Regions from separate parts of the Saccharothrix saharensis genome, predicted to be linked through region 2. Evidence: riboswitches for the same ligand, from Rfam matches in the RefSeq annotation. Region 2 holds a riboswitch; the other holds the start of a gene.
The links. A riboswitch is a leader RNA that binds a small molecule or an ion and turns the genes downstream of it on or off. The one in region 2 is predicted to bind thiamine pyrophosphate.
Positions count from the first base shown of each region.

Region 1 (9,229 bases), 4.0 Mb from region 2:
AGCCCCGCGGTGATGGCCGCGGCGAACGAGTCGCCGCCGCCGTGGGTGTTGTCGGTGTCGAACCGGGGGCCGGGGAACTCGGTGAAGGTGTGGCCGTCGTAGAGCACGTCCACGCTCACGTCGGTGTCACCGGCCAGGTGCCCGCCCTTCACCAGCACGTGCCGCGCGCCCAAGCCGTGCAACGCCTTCGCCGCCTCGTGCTGGCCCGCGCGGTCCCGGACGTCGACGCCGACGAGCAGGCGCACCTCGTCCAGGTTGGGCGTGGTGACCGTGGCCAGCGGCAGCAACATCGTCCGGTAGGACTCCACGGCGGACGCGGTGGCCAGCGCGTGACCGTGCATGGAGGCCAGCACCGGGTCGACGACGAGCGGCACGGGCCCGTCACCGCCGATGCCCACGGCGGCACAGGTCCGGACGACCTCGGCGACGACCTCGCCGGTGCCGAGCATCCCGGTCTTGGCCGCGTCCAGGCCGATGTCCTCGACCACCGCGGTGATCTGGGCGGCCACCAGCTCCGGCGGGACGCCGTGCACCGCGCTCACGCCCAGCGAGTTCTGCGCGGTGACCGCGCACACCGCCAGGCACCCGTGCACACCGCAGGCGGCGAACGCCCGAAGGTCGGCGGCCGCGCCCGCGCCACCGCCGGAATCGGTGCCCGCCATGGTCATCACCCTGGGTGGCGCAACACCGACCGCCCGCTCCCCCATCGGCCCTCCACACCGTCGACACCGCTGTCGCGGAAGCACTTTCGCACCGGTGGTGATACCCGGCGCCCGCCACGGCGGGATGCGAGTTCCTCACCGACCGTAGCCGCACCCTCGCTCACTGGCAACAGGCCGACGGGTCACCCCGCGACGGCCGCCTTCAGCTCGGCCGCCGCCCGGCGGGGATCGGCCGCGGCCCCGATGGCGCGCACCACCGCGACGCGACGCCCGCCCGCCGCCAGGACTTCCGGGAGGCGCGCCGGGTCGATGCCGCCGATGGGGAACCACGGCTTGTCCCCGGCGACCCCGGCGGCGTGGCGCACCAGGTCCAGCCCGGCCGGCGCGCGTCCCGGCTTGGTCGGCGTGGCCCAGCAGGGGCCCACGCTGAAGTAGTCCACCTCCGGGTCGCGCGCCGCCTCGGCCACCTGCTCCGGGGTGTGCGTGGAACGGCCGATCAGCACGTCCGGTCCGATCAGCTCGCGGGCGTGCGCCACCGGCAGGTCGTCCTGCCCCAGGTGCACCACGTGCGCCCCGGCGGCCGACGCGAGGTCCACGCGGTCGTTGACCGCCAGCAGGGCACCGTGGCGCGTGCACGCCTCGCGCAGCACCGCCAACGCGGCCAGCGCCGCCCCCGCCTCCAGCGGCCCGAACCGGCGTTCGCCCACCGATCCCTTGTCCCGCAACTGGATCACGTCGACACCGCCGGCCAGCGCGGCGTCGGCGAACTCCGCCAGGTCGTCGGTGTCACGACGGGCGTCCGTGCACAGGTAGAGCCGAGCGGCCATCAGGCGATCGCGCTGTCGCATGCCCGCGACGCTAGCGACATCCCGTGCCGGGCGGCACTCCTCCGGTTCGGGGAGGGCAGCCCCGCACGAGTGGCGGTATGGCGCGCCCGGAGATCGGCACTACGGTCGAAGATCCGGTGAGCGCACCGGAACCGACACCATGTCGATGCCCACGCTCGGGGAGGCGCTGGTGAACCTCGTGGTCAACGGACAGGCGACCGAAGTGGCGGACGGGTGCACCGCGGCCGAGCTCGTCGAGCGGCTGTCCGCCCGGCGCACCGGGATAGCGGTCGCCGTGGACGGCGAGGTCCTGCCCCGGCACGCGTGGGACACCGCGCTGCACGACGGCGCGTCGGTCGAGGTGCTCACGGCGGTGCAGGGTGGATGAGCCGCTGCGGATCGCCGACCGGGAGTTCGGTTCCCGGCTGATCATGGGTACCGGCGGCGCCATGAACCTCGCCGTGCTGGAACGCGCGCTGGTGGCGTCGGGCACGGAGCTGACCACCGTGGCGCTGCGCCGGGTCAACGCGTCCGGCGGTGGGGTGCTGGACCTGTTGGAGCGCTTGAAGATCGCCGTGCTGCCCAACACGGCGGGCTGTCGCGGCGCGGCCGAGGCGGTGCTCACCGCGCGGCTGGCGCGCGAGGCGTTGGAGACCGACTGGGTCAAGCTGGAGGTCGTCGCGGACGAGCGGACGCTGCTGCCCGACGTGACCGAACTCGTGCTCGCGGCCGAGCAGTTGGTGGACGACGGCTTCACCGTGCTGCCCTACACCACGGACGACCCGATCGTGGCGCGGCGGTTGGAGGACGTGGGCTGCGCGGCCGTGATGCCGCTGGGTTCCCCGATCGGCACCGGTCGGGGCATCGCCAACCCGCACAACATCGAGATGATCGCGGACCAGGCGGGCGTGCCGGTGATCCTGGACGCGGGCATCGGCACCGCCAGCGACGCCGCGCTGGCCATGGAGCTGGGGTGTGCGGCCGTGCTGCTGGCCACGGCGGTCACCCGGGCCACCGAGCCCGAGCGGATGGCGCGGGCGATGGCCGACGGGGTGGCGGCCGGGTTCAACGCACGGTTGGCGGGCCGCATCCCCAAGCGGTACTGGGCGCAGGCGTCGTCGCCGGCGGTGGACTGATGGACGTGGCGTCGAGGTTCCTCGACATCGACGGCCTGTTCAACTTCCGCGACCTCGGCGGCTACCGCACGGAGGACGGGCGCTCGGTGGCGTGGGGGCGGCTGTACCGCTCCGACGGCCTGCACCGGCTCACCGGGCGGGGTGCGGCGGCGTTCCTGGCGCTGGGCGCGGCCACCGTGCTGGACCTGCGCACGGCCGCGGAGCTGAGCGAGCGGACGTGGGAGCCGCCGCCGGACTGGCCTGGGCGTCTGCTGCACGTGCCGCTGCTGCGTCGGGTGCCCGACTGGTCGGCGTTGCCGTCGGAGGAGTCGGCGCGCCCGGACTTCGCGGTGGACCACTACCGGGAGATCGCGGTCGAGGGTGCCTCCGGGTTGAGGGCGGCGGTCGAGGCGCTGGCCGCGCCGGACGCGCTGCCCGCGGTGTTCCACTGCGCGGCGGGCAAGGACCGGACCGGCGTGCTGGCCGCGTTCGTGCTGCGCCTGCTCGGCGTCCCGGCCGAGGACGTCGCCGACGACTACGCCCTGAGCGAGACCGCCACCGCCCGCTGGCAGGCGTCGGTGACGGCGGGCGGTGAGGACGACACCCGGACCCACTGGTCGCACGTCCCGCCGTCGATGCTGACCGCGAACCGGGAGACCATGCTGGGCTTCCTGCGGGCGATCGAGGACGAACACGGCTCACCCGCGGGCTTCGCGACCGCCCTGGGCCTCCGTCCCACCACCCTCGACCGCCTGCGGGCCGCACTGCTCGACTGACGGGGCCGACCTTCCGCCCGACCGGTCACCGACCACGCGTCGCGTCACCCGGCCGCGCGTCCCGGCCGGTCACGCAGCACCCCGGCCCCCGCCGACACCGCCAGCGCCAGCACGACCAGCGCCGCCACCGCGAGCCGCAGCGACGACGCCGCCGCGATCCCGCCGATCAAGGCCGGTCCGGCCAGGAAGCCCGAGTACCCGATCGTCGACACCACGGCGATCGCACCCGCCGGGTTGACCCGCCCGTCCGCGGCGGCGCTGAACAGCGTCGGCACGACCCCGGCCAGCGCGAGCCCCACCAACCCGAAGCCGACCACGCCCGCCGCCACGCCGGGACCGAGCAGCACCAGCCCGAGCCCCGCCGCCGCCAGCACGCCCGCCACCCGCACGTACCGCACCCGTCCCACCCGGTCGACGAACCGGTCCGCCACCAGCCGGCAGCACGCCATGGACAGGGAGAACGCGGCGAACCCCAGGGCCGCGACCGCCGGGCTGCCGCCGACCTCGTCCCGCAGGTAGACCGCGCTCCAGTCGTACACCGCGCCCTCGCACAGCAGGCTGCACAGGACCAGCAGCCCCAGCAGCACCAGCCGCCGGTCACGGCGCGGCGACCCGCGGCGCCCGACCTCGCGGTCCGGTGACGCGGGCAGCAGCCCGGCGGTCGCGGCCATCCCCGCCACCAGCAGCACCGAAGCGACCACCGGCAGGTGCACCGCGGGCGGCGCGCCGATCCCGGCGGCTCCCGCCCCGACCAGGGCACCCGCCAGCCCGCCGAAGCTGAACTGGGCGTGGAACGCCGCCATCACCTGCCGGCGGTACCGGCGCTCCACCTCGATCGCGGCGGTGTTCATCGCCACGTCCAGCATCCCGTTGCCGACGCCCAGACCGGCCAACGCCGCCGTCAGCAGCACGAGGTCCGGAGCCACCCCCACCGCCACGAGCGCCGCCGCGTACCCGACCAGCACCGCCCGCACGACCGCCGTGCTGCCGAACCGGGACACCAGCACACCGGACAGCGGCAGGCCGACCACCGCACCCGCGCTCAGGCCGAAGACCGCCACCGCGATGGCCGCCGGGCCCGCGCCCACCCGGTCCGCGATCGCGGGCACGCGCGAGGCCCAACTGGAGAACACCGCCCCGTTGACGAAGAACACCACCGCGACGCAGAACCTGGCCCGCCCCACCGGCACCACCTCCCCCGCCGACCGACCCGCTCAAACCTCCGGGTGCCGCCCGCGCAACGCGTTGAGCAGCACGTCCTCCAACTGCGCGAACCGCGGCTCGGTGATCACGTCCAGGCGTCGCGGGTGCGGCAGGTCGACCTCCACCTCCAGGTGCACCCGGGTGGGCCGGGGCGCGAGCACCAGCACCCGGTCGGACAGCAGCACCGCCTCGCGGATGTCGTGGGTGATCAGCAGCACGGTCCACTCGAACCCGGTGCGGACGCCCTCCAGCCACTCCTGCATGTCGGCACGGGTCAACGAGTCCAACGCGCCGAACGGCTCGTCCAGCAGCAGCACGGCCCGGTCCTGCACCACGGTGCGCAGCAGGGCCGCCCGCTGCCGCATGCCGCCGGACAGCTCCTGCGGGTGCGCCGACTCGAACCCGGCCAGGCCGAACGGCCCGAACAACGCGCGGGCCCGTTCCCGCGCGACCCGCCGGGGCACGCCCGCGACCTCCAGCCCCAACGTGGTGTTGTCCAGCACGGTCCGCCAGGGGAACAGCAGGTCCTGCTGCGGCATGTAGGCGAACGGGTCGCTGCGCCCGGTGGTGTCGCGCCCGTCCACGACCACCCGGCCCGCGTCCGGCCGCTCCAGCCCGGCGATGACGTTGAACAGCGTGGACTTGCCGCAGCCGCTCGGCCCGATCACCGAGACGAACTCGCCCGGCGCGATGTCGAAGCGGACGCCGTCGAGCACCGGCAGCACGCCCGCGTCGGTCCGGAACGACTTGTGCAGGTCCTCGACCGAGAGCTTGACCTCACCCACGACGCCTCTTCACGTGCCACGGGATGACCAGCCGCTCGACGAGGTGGGTCAGCCCGAACAAACCGATCGACAGCAGCGCGGTGACCACCACCGCCGCCAGCACCAGGTCGGTGCGGAAGGAGTTCTTCTGCAGGCTCATGAAGATGCCCAACCCCTCCTTGGCACCCGCGTACTCGGCGAACACCGCCCCGGTCACCGCGTAGGTGATGCCGATGCGCAACGCCGTGAAGAACGACGGCAGCGCGCCCGGCAGCCGCACGTACCGGAACCGCTGCCAGCGCGAGGCGCCCATGCTGCGCAGCAGGTCGGTCGCCTTGCGGTCGGTGGCGGCGAAGCCCTCGATCAGGCCGATCGCGATCGGGAAGAACGTCACCAGCGCGATCACCACCACCTTGGGCAGCAACCCGAAGCCGAACCAGATGATGAGCAGCGGCGCGATGACGATGATCGGGATCGTCTGCGACGCCACCAGCAACGGGGTGAGGGCGCGGCGCAGCCACCGGGAGAAGTCCACCGCGATGGCCAGCGCCCAGCTCAGCGCCAGCGAGCAGGCGAACCCGATGGCCGTCACCTGCAGCGTCGGCACCGTGTGGGTCCAGATCAGCTCGCGGTTGCGCCACCCCTGCTCCAGCACGCGCAGCGGCGAGGGCAGCACCTGCGGCCGGACGCCGGTGGACGTCACCGCCCACTGCCAGACGACGAGGCCGACCACCACGAGCACCAGCGGCGGGAGGACCGCGGTCAGCGTGCGCCGGGCCCTCCCGCGCGCGGGTGCGATCACGGTGAGGGCGCCAGGTAGTCGTTGGTGAACCAGGTCGAGAAGTCCGGCCGCTCGGTCAGCGGCGAGCCGTCCGGCCCGGCCAGGACGCCGGAGTCGTAGAGGAAGCCGGACAGGCCCGTCCAGATCTCGGCCGTCTGCGGCCCCACCACGCCGTTGGCGTCGAGCAGGTACTCCTCGGCCATCATCTTCACGCCGCGCGACACCATCTCCTGCTCGCCGAACGCGGCCGGATCGGCCTCCGCGAGCAGCGCCGCGCCGCGTGCCGGGTCCTCGGCGGCGAACTGGTAGCCGCGCTGCACGGCCTGGACGAACTTCTTGGCCGTGTCGCTGTTCTCGGCCAGCCACGGCGTCTTGCCGACCAGGATCACGTTGTAGGAGTCGGGGAAGCCGAAGTCGGTGTAGGAGAAGGTCTTGAACGGCGTGCCGCGCAGGTCGGCCTGCACGCCCTCGACGTTCAGGAACGGCTCGGTGAAGTCCGCTTCGCCCGCGTAGACGGCCTCGTAGGCGGCGGTGCCCAGCACGATGGTCTCGAACTCGCCCTTGCCGCCCGCGTTCTTGATGACCTCTCGCATCTTCGGCTCTTCGTAGGCCGCGCCGAAGCCGCCGTAGGTCTTGCCGTCGAGGTCGGCGGGGGTCTTGATGTCGGTGCGGTCACCGCGGACCGCGATCGCGGTGGCCCAGTGCTGCACGATCGCCATCACCGACGTGATGTCCGCGCCGGACGCCTTCGAGAAGCTGAACGAGTCCTGGAAGCTGATGCCGAAGTCGGCCGCGCCGGAGGAGACCAGCGTGTCCGGCGAGGTGTTGTTGTAGGGCAGCAGCTCCACGTCCAGCCCGGCCTCCTCGAACCACCCCTGCTTCTGGGCGATGAAGATGCCGGTGTGGTTGACGTTGGGCGTCCAGTCCAGCGCGAGGCGGACCTTCGGGCGGTTCTCCCCGCCCTGCGCGCCCCCGCCGTCGCTGCCGCAGGCCGTCAGGGCGACGGCGACCAGCGCGACCACGGCGGTGACGCCGAACCTGGTGAACGTGCGCATGCAAAATCCTCCCTACGCCGGTACGAACCGGGTCAGGTGCGAACGGTCGACGGCCGATCGTGCCGTCCTCTCAGCCCGGACGCGCAGGGCTCCCGCGGGGATGGCCCCACCCTACGCGGTGCGGCCGGGCGTCGACACCGGCCCACCCGTGGCGCGCCCCACCCGTTCGGGGTGCCGCACCGCGAGCCGGCGTTCCCGTGCCCCTGGTCCCGACCGGCGGCTCGACCGACGCGCCGGTTCCCGCCGGCGGGACGAGGAAAACGATGTCCGCGCACTTGGGAGAACCGCGCCGAAAAGGTTGTCCACGATCGTGCTTCGTCATCATGAGGATGGTCACCGGCAATTCGTGGTCGATGTGAGTGGCGTCCTGCTAACTTCCGTCGACATGATCCCGATCACCCGACGAATGGTCGCCGTCGCACTGCTCGCGGCCACCTTCGCCACGCCGCTGGTCGCCCCGGCGGCCAACGCCGCGCCCCCGGTCGCCGCCGGCGCCGTCGACCACGCCAACCCGATCACCGTCCCGGGCCACTTCGACTGGACGCTGCTCCACCGGATCCGCCGGGCGAACGCCTACGCCGAGAGCCGCCCCGGGTTCGCCGGGATCGTGGTGCGCGACCGCAAGACCGGCGCGGTCTGGCGCAACACCCACTCGGACGTGCTCATCTGGGCCTGCTCCACGCCCAAGCTCGCCATGGTCGTGGACCTCCTGCTGCGCGACGACGCGGGCACCGTCACGTTGACCGCGGAAGACCGCGACCTCATGCACCGCATGCTGAACTCCAGCGACGACGCCGCGGCGCACACGCTGTGGACCCGCTACGGCGGCGAGCAGGAGTTCGCCGCCCGCTTCCCGTCCTACGGCATGACCGACATGCGGTTCACCGACGAGCACCCGCACCACTGGGGCTGGATCCTCACCACGGCCGACGACCTGGACCGGCTGGTCAACTACGTGCTGACCAGGCTGCCGGCCCGGCACCGCGACTACATCGTCAACGAGATGCGCGCGGTCGACGCCAACCAGCAGTGGGGCGTGTGGGGCGCGGGCGCCGCGGCCCGACCGGGCAACAAGAACGGCTGGTCCGACGACAACGACGACGGTTCGTGGCTGATGAACTCGGTGGGCTTCGTCGGCCCCGACGAGCGCTACACGCTCGCCGTCATGAACAACACCCAGGTCGTCGACAACGGTTACGACGTCGGTATGGAAACGACCACCGAAATCAGCCGGATCATGTTCGACGGCTATTTCCGCTGATCCGGTCGTAATCGCCGGCGCGCGCCGTGCCACGATGGGACTCATGTCCCACGCAGCCGAGGAAGACGCCCTGGTCGCCATTCCGTCGCGAGCCGGCGATTACGACAGCCTGGCCGAGGGGTACACGGCCGAGAACGAGACCAGCATCATCAACGCCTATTACGAACGGCCCGCGGCCCTCGCGCTGGCCGGTGACGTGGCCGGCCGGCGGGTCCTGGACGCCGGGTGCGGTTCCGGGCCCCTGTTCGCGGCGCTGCGCGAGCGGGGCGCCGCGGTGAGCGGCTTCGACGGCAGCGCCGGGATGCTGGCGCAGGCCCGGCGCCGGCTCGGCCCCGACGCGGACCTGCGCGTGGTCGACCTGGCCGGCCCGCTGCCCTACCCCGACGACGAGTTCGACGACGTCATGGCGTCCCTGGTCCTGCACTACCTGCGGGACTGGGGTCCTCCGCTGGCCGAGCTGCACCGCGTGCTCAAGCCCGGCGGGCGGCTGATCGCCTCGGTCAACCACCCCACCCTGATCAACGTCATCCGGCGCATGACCGGGCCGCGGCCGGACTACTTCGCCACGGCCGACCGGGTGGAGGAGTGGACCATGGGCGGCCAGACCGCCGAGCTGACCTTCTGGGACCGGCCGCTGCACGCGATGACCGACGCGTTCACCGCGGCGGGCTTCCGGATCTCGGTCGTCCACGAACCCCGGCCCGTGCCCGAGGCGCGGGAGCTGTTCGGGGAGGAGTTCCACCTCCTCGACACGTTCCCGAGCTTCCTGTTCTTCGTCCTGCACG
Region 1 covers NZ_VFPP01000001.1:8,363,293-8,372,521, reverse strand. Annotated here, with positions in the region: gene thiD (bifunctional hydroxymethylpyrimidine kinase/phosphomethylpyrimidine kinase) at 1-662, opposite strand, end outside; gene thiE (thiamine phosphate synthase) at 845-1,510, opposite strand; gene thiS (sulfur carrier protein ThiS) at 1,656-1,877, shown strand; gene thiG (thiazole synthase) at 1,870-2,625, shown strand; gene FHX81_RS37990 (tyrosine-protein phosphatase) at 2,625-3,380, shown strand; gene FHX81_RS37985 (MFS transporter) at 3,425-4,564, opposite strand; gene FHX81_RS37980 (ABC transporter ATP-binding protein) at 4,595-5,368, opposite strand; gene FHX81_RS37975 (ABC transporter permease) at 5,361-6,149, opposite strand; gene FHX81_RS37970 (ABC transporter substrate-binding protein) at 6,146-7,183, opposite strand; TPP riboswitch at 7,176-7,289, opposite strand; gene FHX81_RS37965 (serine hydrolase) at 7,569-8,444, shown strand; gene FHX81_RS37960 (class I SAM-dependent methyltransferase) at 8,488-9,229, shown strand, end outside.
Region 1: it holds a riboswitch for thiamine pyrophosphate, as region 2 does, so the genes downstream of both, FHX81_RS37970 (ABC transporter substrate-binding protein) here and thiO (glycine oxidase ThiO) in region 2, are expected to answer to the same signal.

Region 2 (9,229 bases):
CGTGCGGTTGGAGGAGGAGTGGTGCGGCGAGGCGCCGTTCTACACCCTCGGACCGCTGGCCACGGACGTCGCGCCCGCGTACGACCACATCACGTCGGCGATCGGGGCGGCGCAGATCGGCTGGCTGGGGACGGCGATGCTGTGCTACGTCACGCCGAAGGAGCACCTGGGGCTGCCGAACCGGGACGACGTGAAGACGGGCGTGATCACGTACAAGATCGCGGCGCACGCGGCCGACCTGGCCAAGGGGCACCCGGGCGCGCAGGACCGGGACGACGCGCTGTCGAGGGCGCGGTTCGAGTTCCGGTGGGAGGACCAGTTCAACCTGTCGCTGGACCCGGACACGGCGCGGTCGTTCCACGACGAGACGCTGCCCGCGGCGCCGGCGAAGACGGCGCACTTCTGCTCGATGTGCGGGCCGAAGTTCTGCTCGATGAAGATCACGCAGGACGTGCGGCGGTACGCGGCGGAGCGTGGTCTGTCCACTGTGGAGGCGATCGAGGCGGGCATGTCGGAGAAGTCGCACGAGTTCGCCGACCAGGGCGCCAAGGTGTACCTGCCGGTGGTGGACTGATGGCCGCCACCCCGCCCCGCGTGCTGACGATCGCCGGGTCCGACTCGGGCGGTGGCGCGGGCATCCAGGCCGACCTGCGGACGTTGTTCGCGTGCGGTGTGCACGGGATGACCGCGATCACGGCGGTGACCGTGCAGAACTCGCTGGGCGTGACCGGGTACACCGAGATCCCGCCGGACGTGGTGGCCGCGCAGATCGAGGCGGTCGCCTCGGACATCGGGGTGAACGCGGCGAAGACGGGGATGCTCGCGTCGGCGGCGATCATCGAGGCGGTCGCGGCGGCGGTGGACCGGGTCGACGTCGGGCCGTTCGTGGTGGACCCGGTGGCCGCGTCGATGCACGGGCACCAGTTGTTGGCCGACGACGCGCTGGACGCGGTGCGGACGCTGCTGTTCCCGCGGGCGACGTTGGTGACGCCGAACCTGGACGAGGTGCGGCTGATCACCGGCATCGAGGTGCGCAGCCGTGCCGACCAGCGCAAGGCCGCCGAGGCGCTGCACGCGATGGGTCCGCGGTGGGTGCTGGTGAAGGGCGGGCACCTGTGGGACGACCCGGAGTGCCTGGACGTGCTGTACGACGGCGCGGAGTTCATCGAGCTGGTCGGGCCGCGTTACGACGTGAAGCACACGCACGGCAGCGGGGACACGTTGGCGTCGGCGATCGCGTCGCAGCTCGCGCGGGGTGCGGACGTGCCGTCGGCGGTGCGGTTCGGCAAGGACTTCATCGTCCGGTCGGTCGCCGCCGCTTACCCGTTGGGTGCTGGTGTCGGTCCCGTGTCGCCGTTGTGGCGGTTGGAGGGCTAGCCGCGGAGGGGTGGCGGTCGACCTGACCGGCGCTCCGGAGACGATGCCGGCGATGCTGTGCGCGGGCGCTCGACGCCCGCGCACAGCGCCGCTGGACGACCGGACGGCCGAGTTTCGGGCGAGAGCGGCTGACTGTGTACCTGGTCGAGGACGAGGTGCAGGGGGCTCGTGCGGCGGGTCACCGGGCGGTTCACGGGCGGTGAGCTGCTGTCCGACGTGTACGGGTCGTTCGGGATCAGGGTGCAGCGGTTCGTGCCGGCGGTGCGGCGGGCGGGGGCGACGCCGCGCTGGGGGATGGACGACCCGACCGCCGTCGAGGGTTGGCACGCGGGGTTGCGGTGCGTGGGGCGGTTCCCGATGTGGGCGGTTGCCGGAGGTCGGGGACGTGGGCCGGGTGCCGCGGTACCGGTTCTAAGGTTGCTCTAAGCCACCGGTGCGGGGTTCGCGCGTCTTGTAGGGCATGAGCGCAGTCGGTCAGGACGCCTACATCGCCGAGTTGGTGTTGAACCAGCCCGAGACCGTGGCGGCGCTGTTCTCGGGGGCGGTGCTGCTGGGCGCGGTCGGGTTCGTGCTGGCGCGGTACCGGGGGTGGGCGGCGCTGCCCGCGGTGCTGGCCGGGTTCGGGTTGGCGCTGGCGGTGGCCGCGACGCTGGCGCGGCCGGGTGGGACGTTCACGGTGGTGACGACGGACCCGATCGGGATGTGCGTGGGGAACGAGTTCTCGCTGACCGGGTCGTTGCAGCGGTTGAACCTGGTGATGCTGGTGCCGTTCGCGTTCTTCGCCACGCTGGCCACGCGGCGGCCGTGGGCGGTGCTGGGCGTGTCGGCGGCGTTCAGCGCGTCGGTGGAGTTCGTGCAGGCCCTGACCGCGATCGGGGTGTGCGAGGCGCAGGACTTCCTCAACAACACCGCGGGCGCGTTCTTCGCCGTGCTGGTGGGGTGGCTGGTCACAGCCGCCGCAGGTAGCCCTCGTACAACGCGCGCAGGTCGACCGTCCCGGGGTCCAGCAGCCACAGGGTGAGCGCGCCTTCGAGGAACGCCACCAGCTCGGTCGCGCGGTCCTCGCCGAGCCGTGCGGCGAAGGCCCGGCGCAGGGCCCGGTTGCGGGCCAGGAAGCGGGCGCGGACGTCCGTGTCGCCCGCCAGGTGCTCGGCTTGGAGCACGACGTGGAGCGTGGCCAGGCCCTTGTGCGCCATCGTGTAGTCGGCGTCGGCCAGCAGCGCGGCTTTGAGCCCTTCGACGCCTTGGTCGGCGTGCCGGCTGACGCGGGCGGCGGCGCGGGCGTCGAACTCGTCGAGGACGGCTTTGAGCAGGTTCTCCTTGGAGCCGAAGTGGTGGATGAGGGCGGACGGCGTGACGCCCGCGCGGGCGGCGATGGCGGCCACGCCGGTGCCCGCGTAGCCCTGGGCGCCGAACAGCTCGATGGCGGCGTCGACCAGCGCGCGACGCCGTTCGACGCCGCGTTGCTGGACCTGACCCTTGACCCCGGCGATGGTCGGGAGTTTATCGGGGTGACGGCCGACCGCGCGCATGATTATCCTGCACGACCATGCAGGGAAATGAGTTGAGGACGACGATCTCGATCGACGCGCCGATCGGGCGGGTGTGGGCGGTGCTGACGGACTTCCCGCGGTACCGGGAGTGGAACTCGCTGATCGAGTACGTGTCGGGGGTGGCGGTGGCGGGCGCGGAGGTGCGCACGCGGGCCGCTTGGGGGTCGCCCGCGGAACGCGAGTTCGAGGGGCGGATCACGGCCGTCGAGCCGCCGCGGCTGCTCGCGTCGGAGGGCGGCGACCCGGAGCTGTTCTTCGGCCGGCACCGGTGGGAGCTGGCGGAGGAGGCGCCGGGCGTGACGCGGCTGGTGAACCGGGAGACGTGGACCGGGCCGTTGGCGGCTTCGGTGTACGCGTCGAGCCGGGAGCTGCTGACCGGGGAGTTCGACGCGTTCAACCGGGCACTGAAGGCGGAAGCGGAACGGCTCGCGCGGACCGCGTGAACGCTGCGCAGGCGTCCCCGGCAAGGGGACCCCTGTTCTTCATTCTGCCAGGTGGGTCCGACAATTCCGGGCGGTGCGGGCAGGTCCGGAACGGGCAAGTTCGCAGCAGGCCGGGCAGGCCCGGAGGGGCAGGGGTCTCGGCGCGACCCGGATCAGCCGGCCTCGCCGACCAGTTCCTCCAACGCGGGCAGGGCGTTCACCAGGGCGTCCCGGTGCTCGGGGCTCAGCTCCTCGATCCGCCGCTGCAGCTCCCGCACCCGCGCCGACCGCACCCCGGACACCATGGTCACGCCCTCCGGCGTCGGCGTCGCCAGCCACGCCCGCCCGTCCTGGGGGTCCGGTTCCCGCCGCACGTACCGGGCCTCCACCAGCGCCGCCACGATCCGCGACAACGTCGGCGGCGCGACGCCTTCCTTGGCGGCCAGGTCACCCAGCCTCATCGGGCCGCACCGCGCCAACGTGGCCAGCGCCGACACCGCGCCCGGCCCGAGACCGGGCGAGCCGGTGCGCCGCAGCAGCCGGGAAAGCCTGCCGATCGCGAGGTACAGCCGGGCGGTGGCGTCCTCGACCTGGTCGGCCGTCACGGCACTCCTCCTCGGGCAGACGGACACGGGCGAGCGTCCATCATGCCGTGCCCGGCAATCACCCCACTGCCGGACTCGACGCGTGCGCCCAGAAACGCTTCGGGATCCGCCCCGCCAACCGGGCCAGCCGGCCGGCCTCCACGCCCGCCCGCATCGCCGCCGCCATCCGCTCGGGGTCCTGCGCCCTGGTCACGGCGGTCGCCAGCAGCACGGCCGAACAGCCGAGCTCCATCGCCAGCGCCGCGTCCGACGCCGTGCCCACGCCCGCGTCCAGGATCACCGGCACGGAGGCGCGCGACACGATCAGCTCGATGTTGTGCGGGTTGCGGATGCCCAGCCCCGTCCCGATCGGCGAACCGAGCGGCATCACGGCGGCGCAGCCGACCTGTTCCAGCCGCAGCGCCAGCACCGGGTCGTCGTTGGTGTAGGGCAGCACCACGAACCCGTCGTCGACCAGCTTCTCGGCCGCGTCCAGCAGTTCCACCGGGTCGGGCAGCAGGGTCTGGTCGTCGGCGACGACCTCCAGCTTCACCCAGTCCGTCTCCAGCGCCTCGCGCGCCAACCGGGCCGTCAGCACCGCTTCGGCGGCGGTGCGGCAGCCGGCCGTGTTGGGCAGCGCCGACACGCCCAGCCGCCCCAGCAGGTCGAGCACGCCGCCGCCGGACGCGTCCAGCCGCCGCATCGCGACCGTGGTCAGCTCCGTGCCGGACGCCACCAGCGCGCGTTCCAGCACCGACAGGTTCGCCGCGCCTCCGGTGCCCATGACCAGCCGCGAGCCGAACTCGCGGCCCGCGATCACCAACGGGTCGTCCACGTCACCCTCCCTGCACGGCGGTCAGCACCTCGACCGCGGCCCCGTCCGGCACGACGGTCGTCGCCCACGCCGCGCGCGGCACGACCTCGCCGTCCAGCGCGACCGCGACACCCCGGGGCGGCGCGTCGAGCAGCGCGAGCACGGCGGCGACGGTGGACCCGTCGGCCAGTTCCCGCTCCAGACCGTTGACCTTCGCCTTCACCGGTTGTTCCCTCCTTCGCCGAGCAGGTCGAGCACCCGCCGCGCCGTGACGGGCGCGAGCAGCAGGCCGTTGCGGTGGTGGCCGGTGGCGGCCAGCACGCCGGGTTCGAGCCACTTCACGACCGGCGCGTTGTCGGGGCTGCCCGCGCGGAACCCGGCGGCGGCCTCGGTCAGCGCGTACTCGGCGATGCCCGGCCACACCACCTCGGCGTCGCGCAGCAGGTCCCGCACGCCGCCGACGGTGACGTCGCCGTCGAACCCGGCCTCGTACTGGGTCGCGCCGAGCACGAACCCGCCCTCGCGCGGCACCAGGTAGACGGGGCGGCCGGACACCTGCGCGCGGATCGTGTGCCGGGGCGGCGGCAACGCGCCCGGCCGGGCCGACAGGCGCAGGATCTCGCCCTTCACCGGCCGGATCACGTCCCGCAGCGACGGGTGCAGGTCGCGGCTCCACGCGCCGGCCGCGATCACCGTCACGTCCCGGTCCTCGTCCGCTTCGTCGGCGAAGACGACGCCGTCGGCGGCGCAGGCCTCCCGCAGGGCGCGCAGCAGCGCCCGGTTGTCCACGGCCACGTCGCCCGGCACGGACAGTCCACTCCGGACCGACCCGAGACCGGGTTCCAGCGCCCGCAGCTCGCGGCCCGTCACCTTCGACGCCGACCGGCCCATCCGCTCCAGGTAGGCGCGCAGCTGGTCCAGCACCTCGACGTCGGCCCGGTCGACCGCCACCGCCAACGTGCCCGCCGGGGTGAGCTCCACGCCGAGCGAGCGCGCGAACCCGGGCCACAGCTGCAACGACTCGACGCCGAGCGCCAGCACGTCCTCGTCACCCGGCCACGCCTCGGTGATCGGCGCGAGCATGCCGCCCGCGACCCACGAACCGCCGTGCGGCGACCCGCGGTCGACGACCCGCACGGCGTACCCGGCGCGGGCGGCGTACCAGGCCGCGGACAGGCCGATGACGCCACCGCCGAGGACGGTCACTCGCATTGCCAAGGCACTCACGCTCCCTGCGCCGGCATGACCCGGATCAGGTTCGACGGTCGGAGCGGACCACGCTCCCTCTCAGCCCGGTGTCCTCCAGGCTCCCGTGCGGACCTTCTCCACCGTAGCGCACGCGACGGCCCGCCGGTTACCGTGCCGCCCGTGCCAGGACTCGACGGAACGCGGATCAGGCGGCGGCTCGCCGACGCACGGCTCTACCTCTGCACGCCGGCGCGGCCCGACCTCGCCGAGTTCGCGGACGCCGCGCTCGCGGGCGGGGTGGACGTCGTGCAGTTGCGGGACAAGGGCTTGGAGGCCAGGCAGGAGATCGCCGCGCTGGAGGTGCTCGCGGAGGCGTGCGCGCGGCACGGCGCGCTGCTCGCGGTGAACGACCGCGCGGACGTGGCGCTGGCCGTGGACGCGGACGTGCTGCACCTGGGCCAGGACGACCTGCCGGTGCCGTCGGCCCGCCGGGTCGTCGGCGAGGACGTGGCGATCGGCCGGTCGACGCACGACGTCGGGCAGGCGCGTGCGGCGGCCGTCGAGCCGGGCGTGGACTACTTCTGCACTGGCCCGTGCTGGCCGACGCCGACGAAGCCGGGCCGTCCCGCGCCGGGGCTGGACCTGGTGCGCGCCACGGCGGGCACGACCGACCGGCCGTGGTTCGCCATCGGCGGCATCGACGCCGAGCGGCTGCCGGAGGTGCTGGCCGCGGGCGCGGAGCGGGTCGTGGTGGTGCGCGCCATCACGGAGGCCGAGGACCCGCACGCCGCCGCAGCATGGTTGAAACTTCAACTAAAGGGCGTACAGTCGTCGGCGTGATGCCCGTGCTGTACCTGGGCCACGGGGCTCCCCCGCTGGCCGACGACGAACGGTGGACCGGCGAGCTCAGGTCGTGGTCCGCGACGCTGCCGCGCCCCGGGTCGATCCTGGTCGTCTCGGCGCACTGGGAGAACGACCCGCTCACCCTGGGCGCGACCACGACCGTGCCGCTCACCTACGACTTCCGGGGCTTCCCCCGGCGGTACTACGAGGTGACCTACGACGCGCCGGGCGCGCCGGAACTGGCCCGCGAGGTCGCGGGGCTGGTCGGCCGGCCGGTGGCGCGCGACGAGGCGCGCGGGCTCGACCACGGCGCGTACGTGCCGCTGAAGGAGATGTTCCCCGAGGCGGACGTGCCGGTGCTGCAGATGTCGATGCCCAGCCTCGACCCGCGCGAGCTGTTCGACGTGGGCCGGCGGCTCGCGCCGCTGCGCGAGCAGGGCGTGCTGATCGTCGGCAGCGGGTTCATGACGCACAACCTGAGCTGCGTGGACATGTCCGTCGGCCCGGACTGCGCGCCGCCGTCGTGGTCGGCCGAGTTCGACGACTGGGCGGGCCGGGCGCTGGCCGCCGGCGACGTGGACGCGGTGCTGGACTTCGAGCGCAAGGCACCCGCCGCGGGCGTCGCGCACCCGCGCACCGAGCACTTCGCGCCGCTGTTCGTGTCACTGGGCGCGAGCGCCGCGCAGGAGGCCACGACCACCGTCGAGGGCTTCTGGTACGGGCTGTCCAAGCGGTCCGTGCAGTTCGCCTGACACACCTCCGGCACGAGGAACGCCCCCGGACCGACGGCCCGGGGGCGTTCTCGAAGCGGTGCGCGGCCCGCAGGGGCAACCGACCGCGCTCCAGGTCAGCCGCGGGTCAGGCTCAACCCGTAAGCCGACAGGATCTCGCCGACCGGCTGGAAGTAGGTCGTGCCGCCGGAGGAGCAGTTGCCCGAACCGCCGGAGGTCACGCCCTGGGCCTGGCTGTAGCCGGAGCCCGCGACCCACGAGCCGCCCGAGTCACCGGGCTCCGCGCAGGCGTTGGTGCGGGTCAGGCCGGACACCGTGCCCTGCGGGTAGTTCACCGTCGAGTTCTTCGCCTGGACGGTGCCGCAGCGCCAGCCGGTGGTCGAGCCGGAGCGGCAGATCGCCGCGCCGACCGCCGCCGAGGTGGAGCCGGTCACGGTGACGTTGGAGCCGTTGTAGCGGTTGACCCACGGCCGCGAGGTCCAGTTGGAGTTCGTCCGCACCCAGGCGTAGTCGTTGCCGGGGAAGGACGAGCCCGCGAAGGAACCCTGCGAGACGCGGTTGAAGCCGGTCGTCGCGTTGCCCACGCGCCCGCAGTGACCCGCGGTGACGAAACCGCCGCTGACCGCGAAGCCGACCGAGCACCGGCCGCTGCCGATGTAGTAGGCGTCGCCGCCGCGCGTGTCGTAGAGGGTCGTCGGGCTCTGGTCGACCTCGACCACCCGCACCGCCGGGCTGACCGACTTGGCCGCCGCCAGGAACGACTCCGCCGCCGCGTCGCGCTGCGAGCGGTTGACCTCGACCACGACCGAGTTCGTCTGCTCGTCGACCCGCCAGCCGGTGATCGACTTCGGCGCCGCCAGCGTGTCGATCGACGACTTCGCGCCGCTGAGCTGCTGGTGGGAGAAGGCCACGTACTTGGCGTCGGCGCCCGCGGCCTTCGCCGCGCCCGCCTTCGCCGGGTCGGCCACGGCGACGACCAGCTTGCCGGTCGCCTGGTTGATCCACGACCCCGCGTAGGCGCTGCCGACCGCGGACCGCACCGCGGACTCGACCTCACCCGCGCGGGCGTCGCTCGCCAAACGGGCGGTGATCTGTTCGGCGTTCAGGCCCAGGTCGCGTTGCACCGCTTGGAGCAACTCGGCGGGGTAGCTCTCCGTGTCGGCCGGGCTCGCGCCCTGGGGCGCGGCAGGCGCCGCGATGGCCGGTACGCTGAGAGCTGTAGCCGCGCCGACGGCAAGCAGGACGGCCGTCGCGTGGCGGACCGCACTCGTGCGGTTCATTAGGCGTCTCCCTCATCTTCGGGTGCAGGGAACCCGAGAGCCTGGTTGCAGGGACCGCTCTCGGGGGCTCTAGGGGGACGGGTGGTGGGGCGGCGGCAGGGGTCGCCCCACCCTCTTACTTCTCGCCCGGGTCGTCGCTCGGGCCCGCGAATCCGCCGCAGCGCCCAGTGAGGCGCACCGCGACAACCGCTCTCGCGCGTCTCGCATGGCACTCCTCCCCGGTCCCTACCGGCCAGTACTCGCCCGTTCGAGCGACGTTATGACTCCGTAACCTGTTACGGTCCGAGCCATCTGAGGGCGAAGTGTGTCACAGGACACGCCTATATGACTGCGCTGTGTAGCGTTTGACAGTTAACTCTCACTCAAGGTAGTGATTCGATCACCGATTCGGGCGGTTTTGCCAGATGTAAGCGATTCGGTGAAGCAAGCCACGGACG
Region 2 covers NZ_VFPP01000001.1:4,374,257-4,383,485, forward strand. Annotated here, with positions in the region: gene thiC (phosphomethylpyrimidine synthase ThiC) at 1-574, shown strand, start outside; gene thiD (bifunctional hydroxymethylpyrimidine kinase/phosphomethylpyrimidine kinase) at 574-1,377, shown strand; gene FHX81_RS19030 (hypothetical protein) at 1,546-1,803, shown strand; gene FHX81_RS19035 (VanZ family protein) at 1,838-2,398, shown strand; gene FHX81_RS19040 (helix-turn-helix domain-containing protein) at 2,325-2,909, opposite strand; gene FHX81_RS19045 (SRPBCC domain-containing protein) at 2,927-3,373, shown strand; gene FHX81_RS19050 (MarR family winged helix-turn-helix transcriptional regulator) at 3,526-3,957, opposite strand; gene thiG (thiazole synthase) at 4,016-4,771, opposite strand; gene thiS (sulfur carrier protein ThiS) at 4,773-4,973, opposite strand; gene thiO (glycine oxidase ThiO) at 4,970-5,977, opposite strand; TPP riboswitch at 5,963-6,074, opposite strand; gene thiE (thiamine phosphate synthase) at 6,119-6,778, shown strand; gene FHX81_RS19075 (dioxygenase family protein) at 6,778-7,533, shown strand; gene FHX81_RS19080 (S1 family peptidase) at 7,629-8,792, opposite strand.